3 regions of the Pseudomonas sp. SMV71 genome follow, and region 2 is predicted to be linked to each of the others. Evidence: predicted binding sites of a transcription regulator. Region 2 holds the regulator's gene; each other region holds the start of a gene.
What was found. Region 2 encodes FliA, which starts transcription of late flagellar genes. Its sites were predicted from a motif close to CTAAAGTTTNNNNNNNNNNNGCCGNTAA; they were not measured.

Region 1 (7,401 bases), on a different contig from region 2:
ATCATCGGGCCGGAATTTCGCCAGGAAATCGTCGGCACCGACCTTCTTGACCATCGCCTGGTTGAAAACCCCGGACAACGAGGTGTGCAGGATGATGTGCAGCTTCTGCATACGCGGATCGCTGCGGATCTCCGAGGTCAGGGTGTAGCCGTCCATCTCCGGCATCTCGATGTCCGAGATCATCATCAGGAATTCTTCTTCGGGCTTCTTGCCCTCTTCCACCAGCTTGCGCAGGTAGTCCAGCGCCTGGCGCCCGTCGTTCAGCGCCACCACTTCGACACCGATGGTCTGCAGGCAACGCGTCACCTGCTTGCGTGCCACCGACGAGTCATCGACGGTCAGCACCCGCAGCGAAATCGCCTTGTGCTGGGTCTCGGCATCCACCACACCGACGGAAATGGCTTCCGGGGTCGGCGCAACTTCGGCGAGGATTTTCTCCACGTCGATGATTTCCACCAACTGGTTGTCGACCCGGGTCACTGCCGTCAGGTAGTGATCACGACCGGTGCCCTTGGGCGGTGGATGGATCTCTTCCCAGTTCATGTTGACGATGCGTTCCACCGAGCGCACCAGGAAGCCCTGGGTCTTGGTGTTGTACTCAGTGATGATCACGAACGGATTGCTCTGGTCCAGCAGCCGACCGGAACCGGTCGCCATTGCCAGATCGAGGATCGGGATCGTCGCTCCGCGAATATTCGCCACACCGCACACGACGGGACTGGACTTGGGCATCAGGGTCAGCTTGGGGCATTGCAGCACCTCGCGCACCTTGAATACGTTGATCCCATACATTTGCTGTCCGTCGAGACGGAACAACAACAGCTCCAGGCGATTCTGACCCACCAGCTGAGTGCGCTGGTTTACTGAATCCATTACTCCCGCCATGCCCTGACTCCTACCTAACGCTAATGTGTCCGACGCGCCTGAATCATTAAACGGCACGGGGCTTGCTATTCAACCGGCATGAACGCACAAACGACATTTTCTCGACGCCTGACCACTCACTGCCGCTACTGGCTCGGTGCACTGCTGGCTGTCTGCCTGTTCGCTTCGGGCCGCCCTGCCCTGGCAGATGCTCCGGTTACCTTGCCTGATCTCCTTATCGGCGTCACTCAGGGCTTTCTTGAATTCACCGTAGAAGACTACCTGGCTACCAGTCAAACCGAAGGTCGCTATGAAATCGAAGTCAACCAGCTCGACCCGCGCCTGCGCATGCCGATGTGCGACAAGGAATTGACTGCCTCGCTGGAGAGTCCGGCCCGGCCCCTGGGTCGCGTCACGGTCAAGGTTCGTTGCGACAGCGCCGCCCCGTGGACCGTGTTCGTACCGGCTCAAGTGCGCCTGTATCGGGAAATCGTCACGACCACTCGTCCGCTCAAACGGGCCGGGATCGTCGAGCCCCAGGACGTCGTGCTGCGCGAACGCGACATCAGCCAGATCACCCAGGGTTTCCTGACGTCGGTGGATCAGGCCATCGGGCAGAAACTTGTCCGACCAATGGTAGCCGACCAAGTTGTCACCCTGGTGCATCTGGAGCAAGCCGAAGTGGTACGCAAGGGCGACCAGGTGGTCATCACCGCCCGCAGCGGTACCCTGGCGGTACGGATGCCCGGCGAGGCCTTGTCCAATGGCGGTATGCGGGAACAGATCCGGGTGAAAAACCTCAACTCCCAACGGGTAATCAAAGCGCAGGTCATGGCCCCCGGCCAGGTGGAAGTGGCCATGTAGAGACTTGGTAGAGACGGGTACAAAGCTGGCGCTTGACCCCGGTGTTCCCTAGACTGTGCCTTTATACGAAGGCTTGCGCAGACGTGCGCATGTTCATTGAATAAATGAGCCTAAAGTTTTTTCAGGGATGGCCGAGAACATGGCAAGCGTCCAAATATCCAGAGGTTTTCTACCATGGTCATCGACTTCAATCGTTTAAACAGCTCTTCACCGTTGCCAGGCACTACCCGTACCAGCGCGAGCAAGGAAACCGACAAGTCCGCACCGCTGCCTACCCAGGCCGAAAAGGTCAACACCGGAGAGTCCGTACACCTCAGCACTGAGGCCCAGCAGTTGCAGAAGGTCACTGACAAGCTGCGCGATCAACCTGTCGTCGATAAAGCCCGCGTGGCCGAATTGAAAGCAGCAATCGCCGATGGCAGCTATAAAGTCGACAGCAACCGCGTAGCCAGCAAACTGCTCAACTTCGAAGCCCAGCGCTAGGCCGCCGCCTGCGCAGGCTTTTGGACGCTCAAGACCCAAGGCCAGCCATGCACGACACGAATTTATTGCAACTGATCATCGACGACTTCGCTCCAGCGCAACAGCTGCTGGAATTACTGCAGGCCGAATCCGTGGCGTTGCACGGTCGCGACATGCCTCTGCTGGAAAATATCCTGGCGCAGAAGCAGGCATTGATCATTCTGCTCGACCAGCATGGCCGCAAGCGCAGCGAGATCCTCATCAGCCTCAACCTGCCCGCCACTCACGAAGGCCTCGAGCAACTGGCCAGCCAGTCGTCGATCGGCGATCAATTGCTGTCCCAGAGCAAAGTCCTCAATGACCTGCTCGCCCAGTGCCAAGCGACCAATGCGCGTAATGGCCAGTCGATCCTGACCCAGCAGGCCGCCACCGCCAATCAGTTGCGTATCCTCAACGGCGGCGAAATCCCGACGCTGTATGACGCCAGCGGCTCGACCGCCCGGATGGTCAAGCACCGCCCGCTCAGTCAGGCGTAAAAGGAACAGCGCCTGTGCTCTATCAACGCGCGAGACATGCTGGCAAAATGCTAGCTACTCGTAGTCGTATTTTGCCTGGAGATTGACCTACCGTGTTCAATGCCTCAAACGCGGATGATGCTCCGCAGCCACCGAAGGTCCTCACCACGCCTCTGGAAATCTCCGGCAACCTGCGGATGCTGCAGGAAAGCCACGACCCGCTGATCATTACCTTTCACGAACGCACCCAGCGTTTTCAAAGCTATCTGGTGAATGTGGATCGCGAGAACAACACCATTGCCCTGGATGAAATGATTCCGCGTGATGGCGAACGCTTCCTGCTGGCAGGCGAGCCGTTTCGTGTCGAAGGCTTCCATGACGGTGTGCGTATCGCCTGGGAAAGCAACGGTCCGCTGACCATCGATGAGTCCAAGGATGGTCGCTGCTATCGTGGCGCCCTGCCTGAGGAAGTGGTTTATCACCAGCGCCGCAACGCCTTTCGCGCCGCTCTGAAACTGACGCAACTGGTGAGCGTCGAACTGGGTGGCGATAAGCTCAAGTCCCCGGTCAGCGGCAAGCTCCTGGACATCTCGGCCACCGGCTGCAAGCTGCGCTTCGAAGGCGACATCACCGAACGCCTGCAATTGGGCCAGGTCTATGAGCGCTTCATCGCCGCCCTGCCCTTTGGCAACATGACTGCACCGGTCGAGTTGCGCCACCTGCATTTCGAAGAACGAATCAACACCACCTTCGCCGGCGTGCGCTTCCATAATGTCAGCGGTCTGGTGCAGCGTCAGGTCGAGCGCTTTGTCTATCAACTCCAGCGTGAAGCCCGTCGTTTCGATAAAGACGAGCTCTGATTCCAAGCTTTTGAAAAAAACGGGCAGTCCCTTGCGGTGACTGCCCGTTTTTTATGCCTTTCTGGATATCCTCACTCCAGGCATTGCTGTGCTTGCGCTGGCCTCATCGCGAGCAGGCTCGCTCCCACAGTAGATCGATGTGGCTTGGGATGACTCGCCCAACACAAACCCCCTGCTCGCGATAGGCGCCACCGCGGTGTACCAATTGTTGACGCCTTTATCGCCGACAACCTCAAGGCGTGGCCTGGGTGAAGTCCGCTGCATCAGTCTCCGCCACCGTTTCATGCTCGGGCTCGGGCTCGGGCCCTGGCTCAACGTCCGGAGTGGCCGGCGCCTGCATCTGATCTTGCACCACCTGCTCGTCCACCCGCGGGTCGAGACAGGCCACCAGCGGCGAACTCGACATGCTGTCCGGCATGGCAACGTGATGCAACGGCGCGTCGTCGACCTGATGCAGGTTGGTCACCGCTTTCGGCCGGATCCGCCACACCAGCACCAGGGCGAAGAAGGCAGAAAAGGCATACAACATGTGACTGCCGAACATTTTCATCAGCACCCCCGCCACCAGTGGCCCGATACTGGCGCCAACACCGTAGGTCACCAGCAGCATCGCCGTCAGCGACACCCGCCGATCACCTTCGACGTGGTCGTTGGAGAACGCCACCGCCAATGGATACAGGCAGAACTGGACCAGCGAACAGCAGAAGCCGGCCACGAACAGCACCTCAAGCGGCACCTGCTGCAGAATCGCCAGCGGCATCGCGCAGACCGCGAGGAACAGCGCAAAGCAGCGGATCAGCATCGCCCGGTCATAACGGTCGGACAACCAGCCCAACGGCCACTGGACCAGCAATCCGGCAAAGATGCAGCTACCCATGAACAGACCGACCTGCTCGGTGGACAAACCCTGCTGCGAGGCATACAACGGCGCCAGGCCATAGAACGAGCCGACGATCAGTCCCGAGCCCAGCACGGTGCTCAGCGACTGCGGCACCCGCTTGATGAAAAAACGCGGCTCCATCGGTGCCGGACGCAGCGGTGCCGGGTGAATCCGCCGGGTCAGCGCGACCGGCACCAGACACAGGGCAAAACACAGCGCCACCAGCATCAGCAGTTCCAGCCCCAGGGCCGGATGCATGACCAGGATCAGCTGGCCCAGCACCAACCCCAAGTACGAGGCAATCATGTAGCCGCTGAACACCACGCCACGCTGCTTGGCGTCGGCCTGCTCGTTGAGCCAGCTTTCGATGACCATGTACTGGCACATCATGCCCAGGCCCACGATCATCCGTAGCACGATCCAGGCCGGCAACCAGTTCACCAGACCGTGCCCCAGGACCGCCGCGCCAACGATCCCGGCGCAGGCTGAATAGGCCCGGATATGCCCGACCCGGGCGATCAGCCGGTGGCCGATCTTGCCACCCAACACCAGGCCGAAGTAGTTGGCCGCCATCAGCGCACCGACCCAAAGGCTGTCGACATGGTCGGCCGCCAGCCGCAAGGCCAGATAAGTACTCAAGAGGCCGGAGCCGATCAACATCATCAGCGAGGCGAAATAAAGCGCTCGAAAAGGTTTCCAGATTTGGCGCATCGGCGTTCCGAGCGGCTCCTTGAAGTGAGTGAGGGCTACCTTGCAAGATAGCCCGGATGCAGCGGTTGGTCAGGCTGTGTACGAGATAGTTTGAAACGCAGGTTAGGCAAGGCAAAAACCGGCGAGGAACGGCCGGGGTCGCACTCGACTTGACTGGTTGTCAATGAGCATTCCGATCGGACTCGCGCACGAGCCGGTTTTAACGCCGCATAACCAAGTTTCAAGCTATTTCGTGCATAGCCTAGGCCTGTGCCGCCAGGACGCGTCGTTCCCAGGCCGTGATCTCATCAAAGAAACTGGTCAGTTCCAGGCTCTTCGTAGCGATGTAACCTTCGATGAACTCGCTACCGAACAGTTCCTTCGCGACCTGGCTACGCTTCAGACGTTCCAGGGCGGCATGCAAGGTACATGGCAGCGACAGATTATCCGGGACCTCGAATTCACCCTGGATCGCCGCGCTCGGCTCCAGGCGCTGCTCGATGCCATGAAGCCCGGCGGCCAGGCTGGCGGCAATCGCCAAGTACGGGTTGGCATCCGCACCCGGCAGACGGTTTTCGACCCGTCGGGCCACCGGTGAGCTGGCGGGTATGCGCAACCCGGCCGAGCGATTGTCATGGGACCAGCAGGCATTGTTCGGGGAGGCGTACGGGTGGCACAGGCGCTGGTAGGAGTTCACGTTCGGCGCCAGCAGCGCAGTGAAATCCGCCAGGCAGGCCTGTTGCCCGCCAATGAAATGCCGGAAGGCCGCTGTCGGCTCGCCGGCCTCATCGGAAAACACGTTGCGACCACTGTCGAGCTCGACGAGGCTCTGATGGATGTGCATCGAACTGCCCGCGGTGTGCGCCAATGGCTTGGCCATGCAGACCACGGTCAGGCCGTGCTTGAGCGCCACTTCCTTAAGCAGGTGCTTGAACAGGAACGTCTGGTCGGCCAATAACAGCGGATCGCCATGCAGCAGATTGATTTCGAACTGGCTCACGCCCATTTCATGCATGAAGGTGTCACGAGGCAAGCCCAGCGCCGCCATGGCTTCATAGACTTCACTGAAGAACGGGCGCAGGCCGTTGTTGGAGCTGACGCTGAACGCCGATTGCCCATCTTCGCGACGACCGTCCAGGCCCACCGGCGGCTGGAACGGCTGGGTCGGGTCCGGGTTGGGCGCGAACACGAAAAATTCCAGCTCGGTCGCCACCACTGGCGCCAGGCCATGGGCCGCATAGCGGGCGATCACCGTTTTGAGTTGGCCGCGCGTGGACAGCGGCGAGCTTTCGCCACTCAGTTCGTCGGCGTCACAGATTGCCAGGGCACGAGGCTGCCGGCTCCATGGCAGGCGATGGATCTGCTTCGGATCGGCCACCAACGCCAGGTCTCCGTCCTCACCGCCATAGAAACGCGCCGGCGGATAACCGCCCATGATGCACTGCAGCAATACGCCCCGCGCCAGCTGCAACCGCCGGCCTTCGAGAAAGCCCTCGGCGGTCATTACCTTGCCTCGCGGCACGCCATTCAAATCCGGCGTGACACATTCAATCTCATCAATGCCGGTCAGTCGCTGTGCGAGTGAACCCAGGCCATCGGTCGTCATGACGCAATCCTTGTTATGTGCGAGCCGCGAGCGGCGACCCGTACAAAATAGGCTTCGGCTGTTCGGAATATCAAGCAGCCCAACACAATAAACACCGAGCGATTTCTCATGTGGGAGCGGGCTTGCTCGCGAATGCGGTGTGTCAGTTAATAAATCTCCGTCTGATACACCGCATTCGCGAGCAAGCCCGCTCCCACAGGGTTTTGACTCTGCTGCTCGATGACTTACGGCAGATAGATGCGGAACACCCCACCGCCCAGCACACCTCCATTGGCAATCTCGGTACGCCCGCACACGCCGCCGCGCTGATGCAACCCGGCGATCCGCGCGGCAAAGTACAAGCCCAGGCCGGTGCTGCCGCTGCTGTGGTTGATACCCTGCACATATTCGGCCTGACGCTCGATCATTTCGGCCGGGTAGCCGTCACCGTCGTCATTGATGGTCAACACCAGGTGCCCGGCCTCGTCGCTGGCACTGATCAATAACGCCTGGCGCCCGTGGCGAATGGCGTTGGTGATGCAGTTGTCGAGCACCGAGGCAATGAGCTCGCGGTCGAAAAAGCCCAGGGGGCTCAGCGGATCGACTTCATAGGTCGCCATGATCCCGCGGCTGCGGAACACGTCCTGGTGACCGGCCAACTGCGCCTCGATGAAATCATCC
Region 2 (7,401 bases):
CTTCCAGGCCCAGCAAGCCTTCCTTGCGCGCGGTCAGGCTCCAGTTCACCACGCGGTCGATACCGCCGGCCAGGTCGACCCGGGGTGGGAACAGGATCCAGACCAGCACCTGCATGGCGCGCTTGAACGCGCTCATGGGCGACTGCAACAATGCCGCGCCAATGGTGCCACCGAGCACGATCAACGCCGCCGGGCCATTGGCCAGGGCGCCCAGGTGTCCGCCTTCCAGGTAATTGCCGCCAATGATGGCGACGAACGCCATGATGATGCCGATCAGGCTGAGCACATCCATTACAGGCATGCCTCGGTCAGATGCCGGCCGATGTCATCCAGGCTGTAAACCGCATCGGCGAGGTCTGCCTTGACGATCGCCATCGGCATGCCGTAGATCACGCAACTGGCTTCGTCCTGGGCCCAGATCGCACTGCCACCCTGCTTGAGCAGGCGGGCGCCTTCGCGACCATCGGCGCCCATGCCGGTAAGGACCACCGCCAGAACTTTGTCACCGTAGGATTTCGCCGCAGAGCCGAACGTGATGTCCACGCACGGCTTGTAATTCAGACGCTCATCTCCCGGCAGGATTTTCACCGCGCCACGGCCATCGACCATCATTTGCTTGCCACCCGGCGCGAGCAGCGCCAGGCCCGGACGCAGGATGTCGCCATCCTCGGCTTCCTTGACGCTGATATTGCACAGCTTGTCGAGGCGCTCGGCAAAGGCCTTGGTGAAGGCTGCCGGCATGTGCTGGATCAGCACGATCGGCGCCGGGAAACTGGCCGGCAACTGGGTCAGGACCCGTTGCAGGGCCACCGGACCGCCGGTGGACGTGCCGATGGCGACCAGCTTGTAGGCTTTGCGCTTGGGCGATGGCGACGAGGCACTGGCAGGCGCCGGGCGAGCAGGTGCCGGTGCCGGAGCACTGCGCACCGGTGCCGGATTGAAGCTACTCGATGACGAAGCCGGTGCTGGCGCGGGGCTTGGTGCCGCTGCCGGTGCCGGCGCGCTGTAGGCGCTGACACGGCGATTGCTGCGGGAAATACTGTGGACCTTCTCGCACAGCAACTGCCGGACCTTGTCAGGGTTGCGCGAGATGTCTTCGAAATTCTTCGGCAGGAAGTCCACCGCCCCGGCGTCCAGCGCATCGAGGGTCACCCGGGCGCCTTCGTGGGTCAGGGAAGAGAACATCAAAACCGGGGTCGGGCAGCGCTGCATGATATGCCGCACCGCCGTGATGCCATCCATCATCGGCATCTCGTAGTCCATGGTGATCACGTCCGGCTTGAGCGCCAGCGCCTGATCGATTGCCTCTTTACCGTTGGTTGCGGTGCCCACGACTTGAATCGTCGTGTCCGCCGAAAGAATTTCCGAGACGCGGCGGCGGAAAAACCCCGAATCGTCCACCACCAGGACTTTAACGACCATAAACACTCCGTTAGACGAGGCGCGGCTCGAAGCCACGCCCCTCCAGAATCAAATACGCCGTGCGGCGTAACGCTTGAGCATGCTAGGCACATCGAGAATCAACGCGATGCGGCCGTCGCCGGTGATGGTAGCGCCGGACATGCCCGGGGTGCCCTGGAGCATCTTGCCCAACGGCTTGATGACCACTTCTTCCTGGCCCACGAGCTGATCGACGACAAAGCCGATCCGCTGGGTGCCCACCGAAAGGATCACCACATGGCCCTCGCCCTGCTCCACATGGGCTGCAGAGCTGACCAACCAGCGCTTGAGGTAGAACAGTGGCAGCGCCTTGTCCCGCACGATCACCACTTCCTGGCCGTCCACCACGTTGGTGCGCGACAGGTCGAGGTGGAAGATCTCGTTGACGTTGACCAGTGGGAAGGCGAACGCCTGGTTGCCCAGCATCACCATCAGGGTCGGCATGATCGCCAGGGTCAGCGGGACCTTGATGAGGATCTTCGAACCCGAGCCCTTGACCGAGTGGATGTTGATCGAACCGTTGAGCTGGGAAATCTTGGTCTTCACCACGTCCATACCCACGCCGCGGCCCGACACGTCGGAAATCTCGGTCTTGGTGGAGAAGCCCGGGGCGAAGATCAGGTTGTAGCACTCGGTGTCGCTCAGGCGATCGGCGGCATCCTTGTCCATCACCCCGCGTTTCACCGCGATGGCACGCAACACTTCCGGGTCCATGCCCTTGCCGTCGTCGGAGATCGACAACAGGATGTGATCGCCTTCCTGCTCGGCGGCCAGGATCACCTTGCCGCTGCGGACCTTGCCCGCGGCTTCACGCTCTTCCGGCGACTCGATACCGTGGTCGACCGCGTTGCGCACCAAGTGGACCAGCGGGTCGGCCAGGGCCTCGACAAGGTTCTTGTCGAGGTCGGTCTCTTCACCCACCAGTTCCAGGTTGATTTCTTTCTTGAGCTGGCGAGCCAGGTCGCGAACCAGGCGTGGGAAACGCCCGAAGACTTTCTTGATCGGTTGCATCCGGGTCTTCATGACCGCGGTCTGCAAGTCAGCCGTGACCACGTCGAGGTTCGACACGGCCTTGGACATGGCTTCGTCCTGGCTGTTGAGGCCCAGGCGCACCAGGCGGTTACGCACCAGCACCAGTTCGCCGACCATGTTCATGATCTCGTCCAGGCGCGCGGTGTCGACCCGCACGGTGGTCTCGGCTTCGCTGGCCGGTTTTTCCGGTGGCGGCGCGGCGGCGGCGCGGGCTGGCGCCGGGGCGGCGGCCGCGGCAGGCTTGGGCGCCTCGGCTTTCGGTTCCGGCGCCTTGGCGGCGGGCTTTGGCGCAGCCTTGGCCACCGGCGTAGCCGTGGTGGCAGCAGCAGGCGCAGCGGAGGTCGTAGCGACTTCGCTGAACTTGCCTTTGCCGTGCAATTCGTCGAGCAGCGATTCGAATTCCTGGTCAGTGATCAGATCACTACCAGCCACAGCGGCGGCGGGCTGGGCCGGCGCCGGCGCCGAAGCGATGGCCGAGTCCAGCGCGTCGACGGCAAAGGTACCCTTGCCATGCAACTGATCGAGCAAGGCTTCGAATTCGTCGTCGGTGATGTCCGAGTTGTCGCCCGCCGCTTTCGGCGCAGCGGCAGCCGCCGTGGGGGCCGCAGGAGGAACGACGGCATCGACGGCGAACTGGCCTTTGCCATGGAGCTGGTCGAGCAGCGACTCGAACTCGGCGTCGGTGATTTCATCGCTGGCAGCGGCATCGGCCGCAGGCGTTGCGGGCGCAGCAGGCGCCGCCGGAGCCTCGGCCTCGGCCTTGACGGCGTTCAGCGAGTCCAGCAGTTGTTCGAATTCATTATCGGTGATATCGCCCGACTCTTCGGCGACCGGCTCTTCGACCACCGCCTCGACGGCCGGCGCAGCTTCCGGCGCGGCTTCGTCAGCCGATTGCGGCTCGGCCAGGCGCGACAGCGCGGCGAGCAGCTCAGGTGTAGCGGGGGTAATCGGCGAGCGCTCGCGCACTTCGCTGAACATGCTGTTGACCGCATCCAGCGCTTCAAGCACCACGTCCATCAACTCTGCGTCAACGCGACGCTCACCCTTGCGCAGGATGTCGAACACGTTCTCGGCAATGTGACAGCACTCCACCAGCTCGTTGAGCTGGAGGAAGCCGGCGCCTCCTTTTACAGTGTGGAAACCGCGAAAAATTGCATTGAGCAGATCCGCATCATCCGGTCGGCTTTCCAGCTCGACCAGTTGCTCGGAAAGTTGCTCTAGAATCTCGCCGGCCTCAACCAGGAAATCCTGAAGGATCTCTTCATCGGCGCCGAAGCTCATTAATGGCTGCTCCTAAAACAGGTAGGTCGTGATGACGGTTAATGCCGGATTGCGTTGGAGCTGTGAGCGTGCCAGGCAAGGCGCGAGACGCGGGTAAGGGTTGTTTCCTTACCAAGTTTCGCAACGCGGCATGGCGCGCTCACAGCTCCAACCCTCCGGGCCGCGCCCCACAAGGCGCAAGCCGTCGTTACTCGTCGTTCATTTGGAAAACCAAACCGCACTCCTCGTGCCTAGTCTTGCGCCTTGTGGGGCACGGCGCGACCGGCATTAACCGTCATCACGACCTACAAACTCAGAATCCAAGGCTGGACAGCAAATCGTCCACATCGTCCTGACCGGACACAACGTCTTCTCTTTTATCGGCATGAATCTGCGGACCTTCACCCTGAGAGAGATGTTTTTGTGGATCTTTTTCTGCAAGTATCGCTGCACGGTCGTGTTCGATGCCTGCAAAGCGGTCAACCTGGCTGGCCATCAGCACCAGCTTGAGCAGATTGCTTTCCACTTCGGTGACCAGTTGGGTCACCCGCTTGATGACCTGGCCGGTCAGGTCCTGATAGTCCTGGGCCAGCAAGATATCGTTGAGGTTGCTTGCAACGGCGCGGCCTTCGGTGCTGCTGCGCGTCAGAAAAGCGTCAACCCGACGGGCCAGTTCCCGGAACTCTTCAGCCCCGACTTCGCGCCGCATGAAGCGCCCCCAGTCGGTGCTCAAGGCCTGGGCTTCTTCGCTCAGGCCATTGACCAGCGGCGTGGCATTTTCCACCAGGTCCATGGTGCGGTTGGCCGCAGCCTCGGTCAGCTTGACCACATAACCCAGACGCTCGGTGGCGTCGGTGATCTGCGAGACTTCCTCGGCCTGCGGCATGTGCGGGTCGATCTGGAAATTGACAATCGCGCTGTGCAATTCACGCGTGAGCTTGCCCACTTCCTGATACAGACCGCGGTCACGGGTCTGGTTGAGCTCATGGATCATTTGAACCGCATCGCCAAAACGACCTTTTTCAAGGCTCTCGACCAGTTCGCGGGCATGTTTTTTCAGGGTCGATTCGAAATCGCCCATAGAAGATTCGTTATCCATAGCTCCCCCGTGGCGCCGTTAACCGATGCGTTCGAAGATTTTTTCGATCTTCTCTTTCAACGCCTGGGCCGTGAAGGGTTTGACCACATAGCCATTCACACCGGCCTGGGCCGCTTCGATGATCTGCTCGCGCTTGGCTTCGGCAGTCACCATCAGCACCGGCAGGTGCTTGAGCTTTTCATCGGCACGCACCTGGCGCAGCAGGTCGATGCCGGTCATGCCTGGCATGTTCCAGTCGGTGACCAGGAAATCGAAGTTACCGCTGTGCAACATCGGGAGCGCGGTGGTCCCGTCATCTGCTTCGGCCGTGTTGGTGAACCCGAGGTCACGCAACAGGTTTTTAATGATCCGCCGCATCGTTGAAAAATCATCAACGATGAGGATTTTCATGTTCTTGTCCAATTCGACCTCCAAGCAGTCTTAAACGCGTCCAGCACCTGAACGCGCCATTTCAATCAATTCCGGCACAACACTCGACAACGGTCTGGAGCGCTGCACGTGGCTGGCGCATGACTGGCCAATCTCGTTCGCAATCGCTCCACACGCCTGTCAGCGCGCTCGCCACTCCCCCAAACGCCCCCGCAAGCGGGCCGCGCACTGGCTGTGTAACTGGCTGACCCGCGATTCGCTGACCCCCAGGACCTCACCGATCTCCTTGAGGTTCAGCTCTTCGTCGTAGTACAGCGCCAAGACCAGCCGCTCACGCTCCGGCAAATTGGCAATCGCTTCGGCCAGCGCGCTCTGGAACCGTTCATCTTCCAGGTCACGCGCAGGCTCCATGTGAGTACTTGCGCCATCCTCATGCAGCCCTTCATGTTCGCCGTCCTGCAACAGGTCGTCGAAACTGAACAGGCGGCTGCCCAAGGTATCGTTCAAAATCCCGTAGTAATCATCGAGACTCAACTGGAGTTCGGCCGCAACCTCGTGATCTTTAGCGTCGCGCCCGGTTTTAGCTTCAATTGCCCGGATCGCGTCGCTGACCATGCGCGTATTACGGTGCACCGAGCGCGGCGCCCAATCGCCCTTGCGGACCTCATCGAGCATTGCCCCGCGAATGCGGATCCCGGCATACGTCTCGAAGCTGGCGCCTTTGCTCGCGTCGTATTTGTTCGCCACCTCGAGCAGGCCGATCATGCCGGCCTGGATCAGGTCCTCGACCTGAACACTGGCCGGCAGGCGCGCCAGCAAGTGGTACGCGATACGCTTGACCAGGGGCGCATAACGCTCGATCAGTTCGTATTGGGCGTCCCGTGCCGATTTTTTGTAGAGATGGTTGTAACCGCTTGCAGTCATAGCACGGGCCCTGCTGTTTGTTGCACGAGACGCTCGACGAAAAATTCCAGATGACCGCGCGGATTGGCCGGCAAGGGCCAGCTATCGACCTTCTGGGCGATTGCCTTGAATGCCAGCGCGCATTTGGAACGTGGAAAAGCTTCATAAACGGCACGTTGCTTCTGAACCGCCTTACGCACGCTTTCGTCGTAAGGCACCGCACCCACGTATTGTAGGGCGACATCCAGGAAGCGATCCGTGACCTTGGTCAGCTTGGCGAACAGGTTGCGCCCCTCCTGCGGGCTCTGGGCCATGTTGGCCAGGACGCGGAAGCGGTTCATGCCGTAGTCGCGATTCAATAACTTGATCAGGGCATAGGCGTCGGTGATGGACGTGGGTTCATCGCAGACCACCAGCAGCACTTCCTGGGCGGCGCGTACGAAACTGACGACGGAGTCGCCGATACCTGCGGCGGTGTCGATCACCAGCACATCAAGGTTGTCACCGATATCGCTGAACGCCTGGATCAGGCCGGCGTGCTGGGCCGGAGTCAGGTGGACCATGCTCTGGGTGCCGGAAGCGGCCGGCACGATGCGAATCCCGCCCGGCCCCTGCAACAGCACGTCGCGCAGTTCACAACGGCCTTCGATGACGTCCGCCAGGGTGCGCTTGGGGGTAAGCCCCAGCAATACGTCGACGTTCGCCAGGCCCAGGTCGGCGTCCAGCAGCATGACCCGTCGGCCAAGCTCTGCCAGAGCCAGGGACAAGTTCACTGACACGTTAGTCTTCCCGACGCCACCTTTGCCGCCGGTCACCGCGATCACCTGTACGGGATGCATGCTGCCCATGTTCGTTCTTTACCTTGTCTTACGTAGACGGAGGCCACATTACTGGCTGCGCGTTCACACACGGAACAATGCATGGCAGACCATCGATGTAGGTACAAAAAATACTCATGATAACCTCAGCCGACCTGCTTGGTCGGGCTGTGGTAGATATCAGCGAACATGTCAGCCATGGCTTCTTCGCTGGGTTCTTCCTGCATTTGCACACTCACGGCACGGCTGACCAGTTGGTGACGGCGCGGCAGATGCAAATCATCCGGGATCCGCGGCCCGTCGGTCAGGTATGCCACCGGCAGATCGTGTCCGATCGCCAGGCTCAGTACCTCGCCCAGGCTTGCCGTTTCGTCCAGCTTAGTCAGGATGCAGCCGGCCAGCCCGCAGCGCTTGTAGCTGTGGTATGCGGCGGTTAGAACCTGCTTCTGGCTGGTGGTTGCCAACACGAGATAATTTTTT
Region 3 (7,401 bases), on a different contig from region 2:
AAGTCAGACGGGCAATCACCTCCAACCCGTCGAGCTTGGGAATACCAATATCCAGGATGACGATATCAGGGGAAAGTTCACGAGCGAATTGCAACGCATCAACGCCATTATCGGTTTCGGCTACAACTTCGTAACCATGCCGCTCCATCAGCAAACGTACAGCAAGACGAATGACGGGGTGATCATCCACGATCAGCACTTTATTCATGGGCAAATCCAACTTCGCTGTTCGAATTTTTAGAGCACGCACAATAGCCTAGTCAATTCAACCTTGGCATGCTGCCCCCCCCTGACCGCTCGCACCGAGAGACGAAACCTACAAGCTATACAGAAAATTCCTACGAATTTCCCCAGAAAATATGTGTCATGAATTTGTTTATCGTGGGAAGCCGACCTTTCCTCATCCTCCGCAAAGGGGTCAATCGTATGCTCCAGCATCCCCATGCCTCGGTCAGGCAGACCAGGAAAACCATTGCGCTCATAATGAGTAACTCATTATTGGCAGATGGCACCGTGCACCCGCTTCTTCCCGGACCAAAATTCATATAAAACAACTACAAGCCCGGTAAAACATTTGAAGCCTGTTGCACCCTGCTTATCACCCTCCACTTTCACACACCCACGACACCAAACTTTCCAATTCAATCAGAGCACGAATATTTTATGAGCCTTCACCATGAGCAAAACTTCCAGCACCATCACCAACCCCATGACCCTCATCGCCATATTTGCAACTTTATCCGAAACTTCGGCGGCGGTTTCGCTGCCCTTCCTGGATGATCAGGATCGCGAATGCTATGTCTGGTTCCTGATCAGTTTCCCCTTTTATCTGTTGCTGCTTTTCTTCATTACGCTCAACTTCAATCATCGTTCGTTGTATTCACCCTCGGATTTTCGCAAGAGCAAACATTTCATAAAAAGCATGAACGGATCGACGCTCCGGCGTAAACGCATATTGCGCCGGACAAATCAGGTCAAGGAAAATCCAGAAGCTTACGAGCGATGCCGATGCAGGCTTCGACCGACCGTTTGCATACTGTGCAGCCGATGCGAAACCGGTCGAACAAAACGTTCACGGCAGGTTCCGGGGCATGCCCATGTCACCGTCTACATCATTTACCACAGCACAGACTCTGCAGCCGCCGGACAGGACGAATGAGCGACAGGGAAAAGGTTCGCCCCCCCAAAAAAACGGCCTGCTCATGGCAGGCCGTTTTTTCAAGCGTAAGGGTCAGAACAGCTTGCGACCCTTGTTCGCCGCGATGCGCATGCGCAGGGCGTTGAGCTTGATAAACCCGGCCGCGTCGGCCTGGTTGTAGGCACCGCCGTCTTCTTCGAAGGTCGCGATGTTGGCATCGAACAGCGAGTCATCGGACTTGCGCCCGGTCACGATCACGTTGCCTTTGTACAGCTTCAGGCGCACGACACCGTTCACGTTGACCTGGGAAGCGTCGATCATCTGTTGCAGCATCAGACGCTCCGGGCTCCACCAGTAACCGGTGTAGATCAGGCTGGCGTACTTGGGCATCAGCTCGTCCTTGAGGTGAGCCACTTCGCGGTCAAGAGTGATGGATTCGATCGCCCGGTGAGCGCGCAGCATGATGGTGCCGCCAGGGGTTTCGTAGCAACCACGGGACTTCATGCCGACGTAGCGGTTTTCGACGATGTCCAGGCGGCCGATGCCATGCTCGCCACCGATGCGGTTCAAGGTCGCCAGCACGGTGGCCGGGCTCATTTCCACGCCGTCCAGGGCGACGATATCGCCGTTGCGATAGGTCAGTTCCAGGTATTGCGGGGTATCGGGGGCCTTCTCCGGGGAGACGGTCCAACGCCACATGTCTTCTTCGTGCTCGGTCCAGGTGTCTTCCAGCACGCCGCCCTCATAAGAGATATGCAGCAGGTTGGCGTCCATCGAGTACGGGGATTTCTTCTTGCCGTGACGCTCGATCGGGATCGCGTGCTTCTCGGCGTAGTCCATCAGTTTTTCACGGGACAGCAAGTCCCATTCACGCCATGGCGCGATGACCTTCACCCCGGGCTTGAGAGCATAGGCGCCCAGCTCGAAACGCACCTGGTCGTTACCCTTGCCGGTGGCACCGTGGGAAATGGCGTCGGCGCCGGTTTCGTTGGCGATTTCGATCAGGCGTTTGGCAATCAACGGACGGGCGATGGAAGTACCCAGCAGGTACTCGCCTTCGTAGACGGTGTTGGCGCGGAACATCGGGAACACGAAGTCGCGGACGAACTCTTCGCGCAGGTCATCGATGTAGATCTCTTTGACGCCCATGGCCTGAGCCTTGGCGCGTGCAGGCTCGACTTCTTCGCCTTGCCCCAGGTCAGCGGTGAAAGTCACCACTTCGCAGTTATAAGTGTCCTGCAGCCACTTGAGGATCACCGAAGTGTCCAGGCCGCCGGAATACGCCAGAACGACCTTGTTTACGTCCGCCATGCCATCACTCCACGGGTTCTACGGAAAGCCGTGAAGTCTAACGTCCAGCGCGGATAATTTACAGAGGCGCGACAGCTTATGACGACGAAGCGACAGATTATGTCGAGAGCGCGACGATTAAAAACCGCTCAGGAGGTACGCGCCGTCGCGGCGGCAGGCGTCGCGGCAGGTGCCTTGGCTGGCGCGGCAGCCGGTGCCGGGACCTTGGCCGGAGCCGCAGGCGGCGCGGCTTGAGGCGCGGGAGCTGGGGGCTGTGCAGCGGGCGCCGGGACTTGCGTCACAGGCACGCGCGACAAGTGCACGACGACACGACGGTTCTTGGCCCGGTTGGCCGCGCTGGTATTGGGCACCAAGGGATAACGTTCGCCATGGAAGCGCACGGTAATCTGCGACTCCTGGAAACCGTTGGCCTTGAAAAACTCTTGCACCGCCAGGGCCCGACGGCGCGACAGCTCACGGTTGGTCAGGCGGTTGCCGCTGTTGTCGGAATGACCGTCCAGCTCCACATGGTTGACGCTCGGGTCGGCCTTGATGAAGTCGAGCATGACTTGCAACTGCGCCTTGGCCCGGGCATCGAGTTCGACTTCTTCGCCCGGGAAGCCGATCTGGGTTTCTTTCACCTGCTCGAAATTCTTTGGCAACAACTTCGCCACGCAACCTTGATAGTCATTGAAGGCCTTGTTGAACCGCACGGGCAGCAGACGGACTTCCGAGACCCGCCCGTCTTCAGTATTGCGCCGCACCACCGGGCTGCGACCTTCCATCAGGCCGCTGATCAACCGGCCCGCCTGGATCTGGGAACTGTTGAACAGCACGTCGCCGCTGCCGATCCTGACCGAGCCCAGGTTGATGTCGCCCCGCCCCGGCTGCCAGGGCGCGGCCGCTGCCAGCAACGTGGCCGACCCGCCACCGAGCATCGGGTTATAGGCCTTGAGGCGGAATGTGGCCTGTTCGCCCGCCCGACGCACGAATTCGCCGCTGCCGAAATCGGTGATCGGCTGACTCAACCGGCATTCGAACTTGTCACCTTCGACCGTCCACTCAATGTTCTCCAGACGGGTCTGGAAAGTGAGCGCCATCGCGGGAAGGCTGGCAAACACACTGAGCAAGGCTAGATAACGCTGGCGCACGGGCGGCTCCACTGGCTTTTGTACAAAGGTCGACACACGCTTGGGGGTATGACGCCGCTCCCGACACTGCCGGATTGGTGGCACACCTGTAGGAGCTATCGGTCGCTTGGGCAAGAACTTGATAGCGGGTGCCTGAATCGGTCTTTTCCGGTAGCATTCCCCAGAGTTTGACCCGCCTGGAAGCCCCCCATGTCCGACCGCCTGACCCTGCTGCGTCCCGACGACTGGCATATTCATCTTCGCGATGGTGCTGTGTTGACCCATACCGTCGCCGATGTCGCGCGTACCTTCGGGCGCGCGATCATCATGCCTAACCTGGTCCCGCCGGTGCGCAATGCCGCCGAGGCCGATGGCTATCGCCAGCGCATCCTCGCCGCGCGCCCGGCCGGCAGCCGCTTCGAGCCGCTGATGGTGCTGTACCTCACCGACCGCACCCAGCCCGAAGAGATCCGCGACGCCAAGGCCAGCGGCTTCGTCCACGCCGCCAAGCTGTACCCCGCCGGCGCGACCACCAACTCCGATTCCGGTGTCACCAGCATCGACAAGATCTTCCCGGCGCTGGAAGCCATGGCCGAAGTCGGGATGCCGTTGTTGATTCACGGTGAGGTGACCCGCGGCGACGTGGATGTCTTCGACCGCGAGAAAATTTTCATCGACGAGCACATGCGCCGCGTCGTGGAGCGCTTCCCGACCCTCAAGGTGGTGTTCGAACACATCACCACCGGCGATGCCGTGCAGTTCGTCAACGAGGCCCCGGCCAACGTCGGCGCGACCATCACCGCGCATCACCTGCTGTACAACCGCAACCACATGCTGGTGGGCGGAATCCGTCCGCACTTCTATTGCCTGCCGATCCTCAAGCGCAACACCCATCAGGAAGCCTTGCTCGACGCCGCCACGAGCGGCAGCGCCAAGTTTTTCCTCGGCACGGACTCGGCGCCCCACGCCCGGCACGCCAAGGAAGCGGCCTGTGGCTGCGCCGGCTGCTACACCGCCTATGCCGCCATCGAGATGTACGCCGAGGCATTCGAGCAGCGCAACGCACTGGACAAGCTCGAAGGCTTCGCCAGCCTGCACGGCCCGCGCTTCTATGGCCTGCCGGTGAACACCGACCGTATTACCCTGGTCCGCGACGAATGGACCGCCCCCGTCAGCCTGCCATTCGGCGAGCAGACCGTCATCCCGCTGCGCGCCGGTGAAAAACTGCGCTGGCGCCTGCTGGAGGAAAACGCGTGAGTGAAGATCATTTCGACGATGAACTGGACGGCAATGGTGGTTCGGGCGGTGCCCGTCACCCGATGGCGGCCCGTTTCCGCGGCTACCTGCCCGTTGTCGTCGATGTAGAGACCGGCGGGTTCAACTCCGCTACCGATGCCCTGCTGGAAATCGCCGCCACTACTATCGGCATGGACGAAAAAGGCTTCGTGTTCCCTGACCACACCTATTTCTTCCGCGTCGAGCCCTTCGAGGGCGCCAACGTCGAAGCGGCGGCCCTGGAGTTCACCGGGATCAAGCTTGACCATCCGCTGCGAATGGCGGTCAGCGAAGAGACAGCCCTGACCGACATCTTCCGGGGCGTGCGCAAGGCGCTGAAGGCCAACGGTTGCAAGCGGGCGATCCTGGTCGGCCACAACAGCAGCTTCGACCTGGGTTTCCTCAACGCTGCCGTCGCGCGCCTGGACATGAAGCGTAACCCGTTTCACCCATTCTCCAGCTTCGACACGGCCACCCTCGCCGGCCTGGCGTACGGCCAGACCGTACTGGCAAAGGCTTGCCAGGCCGCCGACATCGATTTCGATGGTCGCGAGGCGCACTCGGCCCGCTACGACACCGAGAAGACCGCCGAGTTGTTCTGCGGGATCGTCAATCGCTGGAAGGAAATGGGCGGCTGGCAGGATTTCGACGACTGAGGCGTTGCCGGCGCGAGCTTCTGCTCTGTGTGGCGAGGGAGCTTGCTCCCGCTTGAGTGCGCAGCGCTCACAATATCTTGGGGCGGCTACGCCACCCAGCGGGAGCAAGCTCCCTCGCCACAGGTCAGCGCCCGGCTTCAGACCCCATAAAAAAACCGGCCCATCGAGGGCCGGTTTTTTTCATGCCTTGTGCGCTTACAGCTTGTCGCCGTGCTCGCCCAGGTAAGCGGCAACGCCTTCAGGCGATGCGGTCATGCCCTTGTCGCCTTTTTTCCAGTTGGCCGGGCAGACTTCGCCGTGCTCTTCGTGGAATTGCAGCGCGTCGACCAGACGGATCAGTTCTTCCATGTTACGGCCCAGTGGCAGGTCGTTGATGATCTGCGAACGGACCACGCCTTTGTCGTCGATCAGGAACGCGCCACGGAACGCCACGCCGCCTTCGGACTCGACGTCGTAGGCTTTGGCGATCTCGTGCTTCATGTCGGCAGCCATGGTGTATTTCACCTGACCGATACCGCCGTTGTTGATCGGGGTATTGCGCCAGGCGTTGTGGGTGAAGTGCGAGTCGATCGAGACAGCGATCACTTCGACGTTGCGCGCCTTGAAGTCGTCCATGCGGTGATCCAGTGCGATCAGCTCGGACGGGCAGACGAAGGTGAAGTCCAGCGGGTAGAAAAACACCAGGCCGTATTTGCCTTTGATGGCCGAGGACAGGGTGAAGCTGTCGACGATTTCACCGTTGCCGAGGACGGCTGGAACGGTGAAGTCAGGGGCTTGTTTGCCTACGAGTACGCTCATTGGATATCTCCTGGTGTAGTAACGTGAAAACAAGGTCCGGGCCAGCCTGCCATCCTGAGGCGACAGCCCTGTGACACGAACCCGCTTCGCAAGGACCGACCATCATACACCGCGCATTTGGGGTGTCCTCAACGGTTTTTAGGCATTATCGAAAAATCGCCAGAGTGCCAGCCAAAACCGTTCGTCAGGCCGGCGCGGCTCTAGCCCAAGCCTCGCGGAAACCACTTTGACAATCATTCTCGTTAACATTAAGATCCGTCTCACTTGGGCCACAACCAGCGACGGTTCTCACTTATGTATGTTTGCCTCTGCACTGGCGTCACCGACGGACAGATCCGCGAAGCGATCTATGAAGGTTGCTGCAGCTACCGCGAAGTCCGCCAGGCCACCGGCGTAGCCAGCCAATGCGGCAAATGCGCGTGCCTGGCCAAGGAAGTGGTTCGCGAAACCCTCGCCAAGGCACAGACGGCACAGGCAGCGATCCCCTACCCAGTGGAATTTACCGCCGCGTAAAAACAGCTTTTCAAGGAACCGGACTCAATGTCCGGTTTTTTTATGCCCGCAAATCAAATAGTTAGCGGCAAGACGCGGAACACAAGCATTCTTATTCCGATTAATTTTCATTTATTATTCAATAACTTAGGTTTGACACTCGGAAATACGCAGCTCAAACTCTGCCCCATACACAGCTATTACAGGGCAGGCCTCATCATGAAAGGCGACATTACAGTCATCCAGCATCTCAACAAGATCCTTGCCAATGAGCTGGTCGCGATCAATCAATACTTCCTGCATGCGCGCATGTACGAGGATTGGGGCCTGAACAAGCTGGGCAAGCACGAGTACCACGAATCCATCGACGAGATGAAGCACGCGGACAAGCTGATCAAGCGCATCCTGTTTCTCGAAGGCCTGCCGAACGTCCAGGACCTGGGCAAGCTGCACATCGGCGAACATACCCGGGAAATGCTCGAGTGCGACCTGCGTATCGAACGCACCGGCCACGCCGACCTGAAAGCCGCCATCGCCCATTGCGAAAGCGTTGGCGACTTTGGTAGCCGCGAACTGCTGGAAGATATTCTCGAGTCCGAGGAAGAACACATCGACTGGCTGG

Region 1: the regulator FliA is predicted to act here: its motif matches at 1,839-1,866, upstream of flgM (flagellar biosynthesis anti-sigma factor FlgM).
Region 3: the regulator FliA is predicted to act here: its motif matches at 3,675-3,702, upstream of ACLEJQ_RS11785 (flagellar protein MotY).

Annotation. Positions count from the first base shown of each region.
Region 1 is NZ_JBKGGU010000009.1:97,437-104,837, forward strand. Features, by position in the region: gene ACLEJQ_RS11250 (chemotaxis protein CheV) at 1-885, opposite strand, end outside; gene flgA (flagellar basal body P-ring formation chaperone FlgA) at 964-1,728, shown strand; gene flgM (flagellar biosynthesis anti-sigma factor FlgM) at 1,903-2,211, shown strand; gene ACLEJQ_RS11265 (flagella synthesis protein FlgN) at 2,259-2,726, shown strand; gene ACLEJQ_RS11270 (flagellar brake protein) at 2,819-3,565, shown strand; gene ACLEJQ_RS11275 (MFS transporter) at 3,798-5,156, opposite strand; gene ACLEJQ_RS11280 (glutamine synthetase family protein) at 5,398-6,639, opposite strand; gene ACLEJQ_RS11285 (sensor histidine kinase) at 6,966-7,401, opposite strand, start outside.
Region 2 is NZ_JBKGGU010000011.1:120,783-128,183, forward strand. Features, by position in the region: gene ACLEJQ_RS13545 (flagellar motor protein) at 1-292, opposite strand, end outside; gene ACLEJQ_RS13550 (protein-glutamate methylesterase/protein-glutamine glutaminase) at 292-1,422, opposite strand; gene ACLEJQ_RS13555 (chemotaxis protein CheA) at 1,471-3,753, opposite strand; gene ACLEJQ_RS13560 (protein phosphatase CheZ) at 4,046-4,831, opposite strand; gene ACLEJQ_RS13565 (chemotaxis response regulator CheY) at 4,850-5,221, opposite strand; gene fliA (RNA polymerase sigma factor FliA) at 5,381-6,124, opposite strand; gene fleN (flagellar synthesis regulator FleN) at 6,121-6,951, opposite strand; gene flhF (flagellar biosynthesis protein FlhF) at 7,068-7,401, opposite strand, start outside.
Region 3 is NZ_JBKGGU010000009.1:206,538-213,938, forward strand. Features, by position in the region: gene ACLEJQ_RS11770 (response regulator) at 1-208, opposite strand, end outside; gene ACLEJQ_RS11775 (hypothetical protein) at 677-1,159, shown strand; gene ACLEJQ_RS11780 (argininosuccinate synthase) at 1,232-2,449, opposite strand; gene ACLEJQ_RS11785 (flagellar protein MotY) at 2,578-3,579, opposite strand; gene pyrC (dihydroorotase) at 3,769-4,815, shown strand; gene rnt (ribonuclease T) at 4,812-5,489, shown strand; gene ACLEJQ_RS11800 (peroxiredoxin) at 5,685-6,287, opposite strand; gene ACLEJQ_RS11805 (bacterioferritin-associated ferredoxin) at 6,582-6,800, shown strand; gene bfr (bacterioferritin) at 6,999-7,401, shown strand, end outside.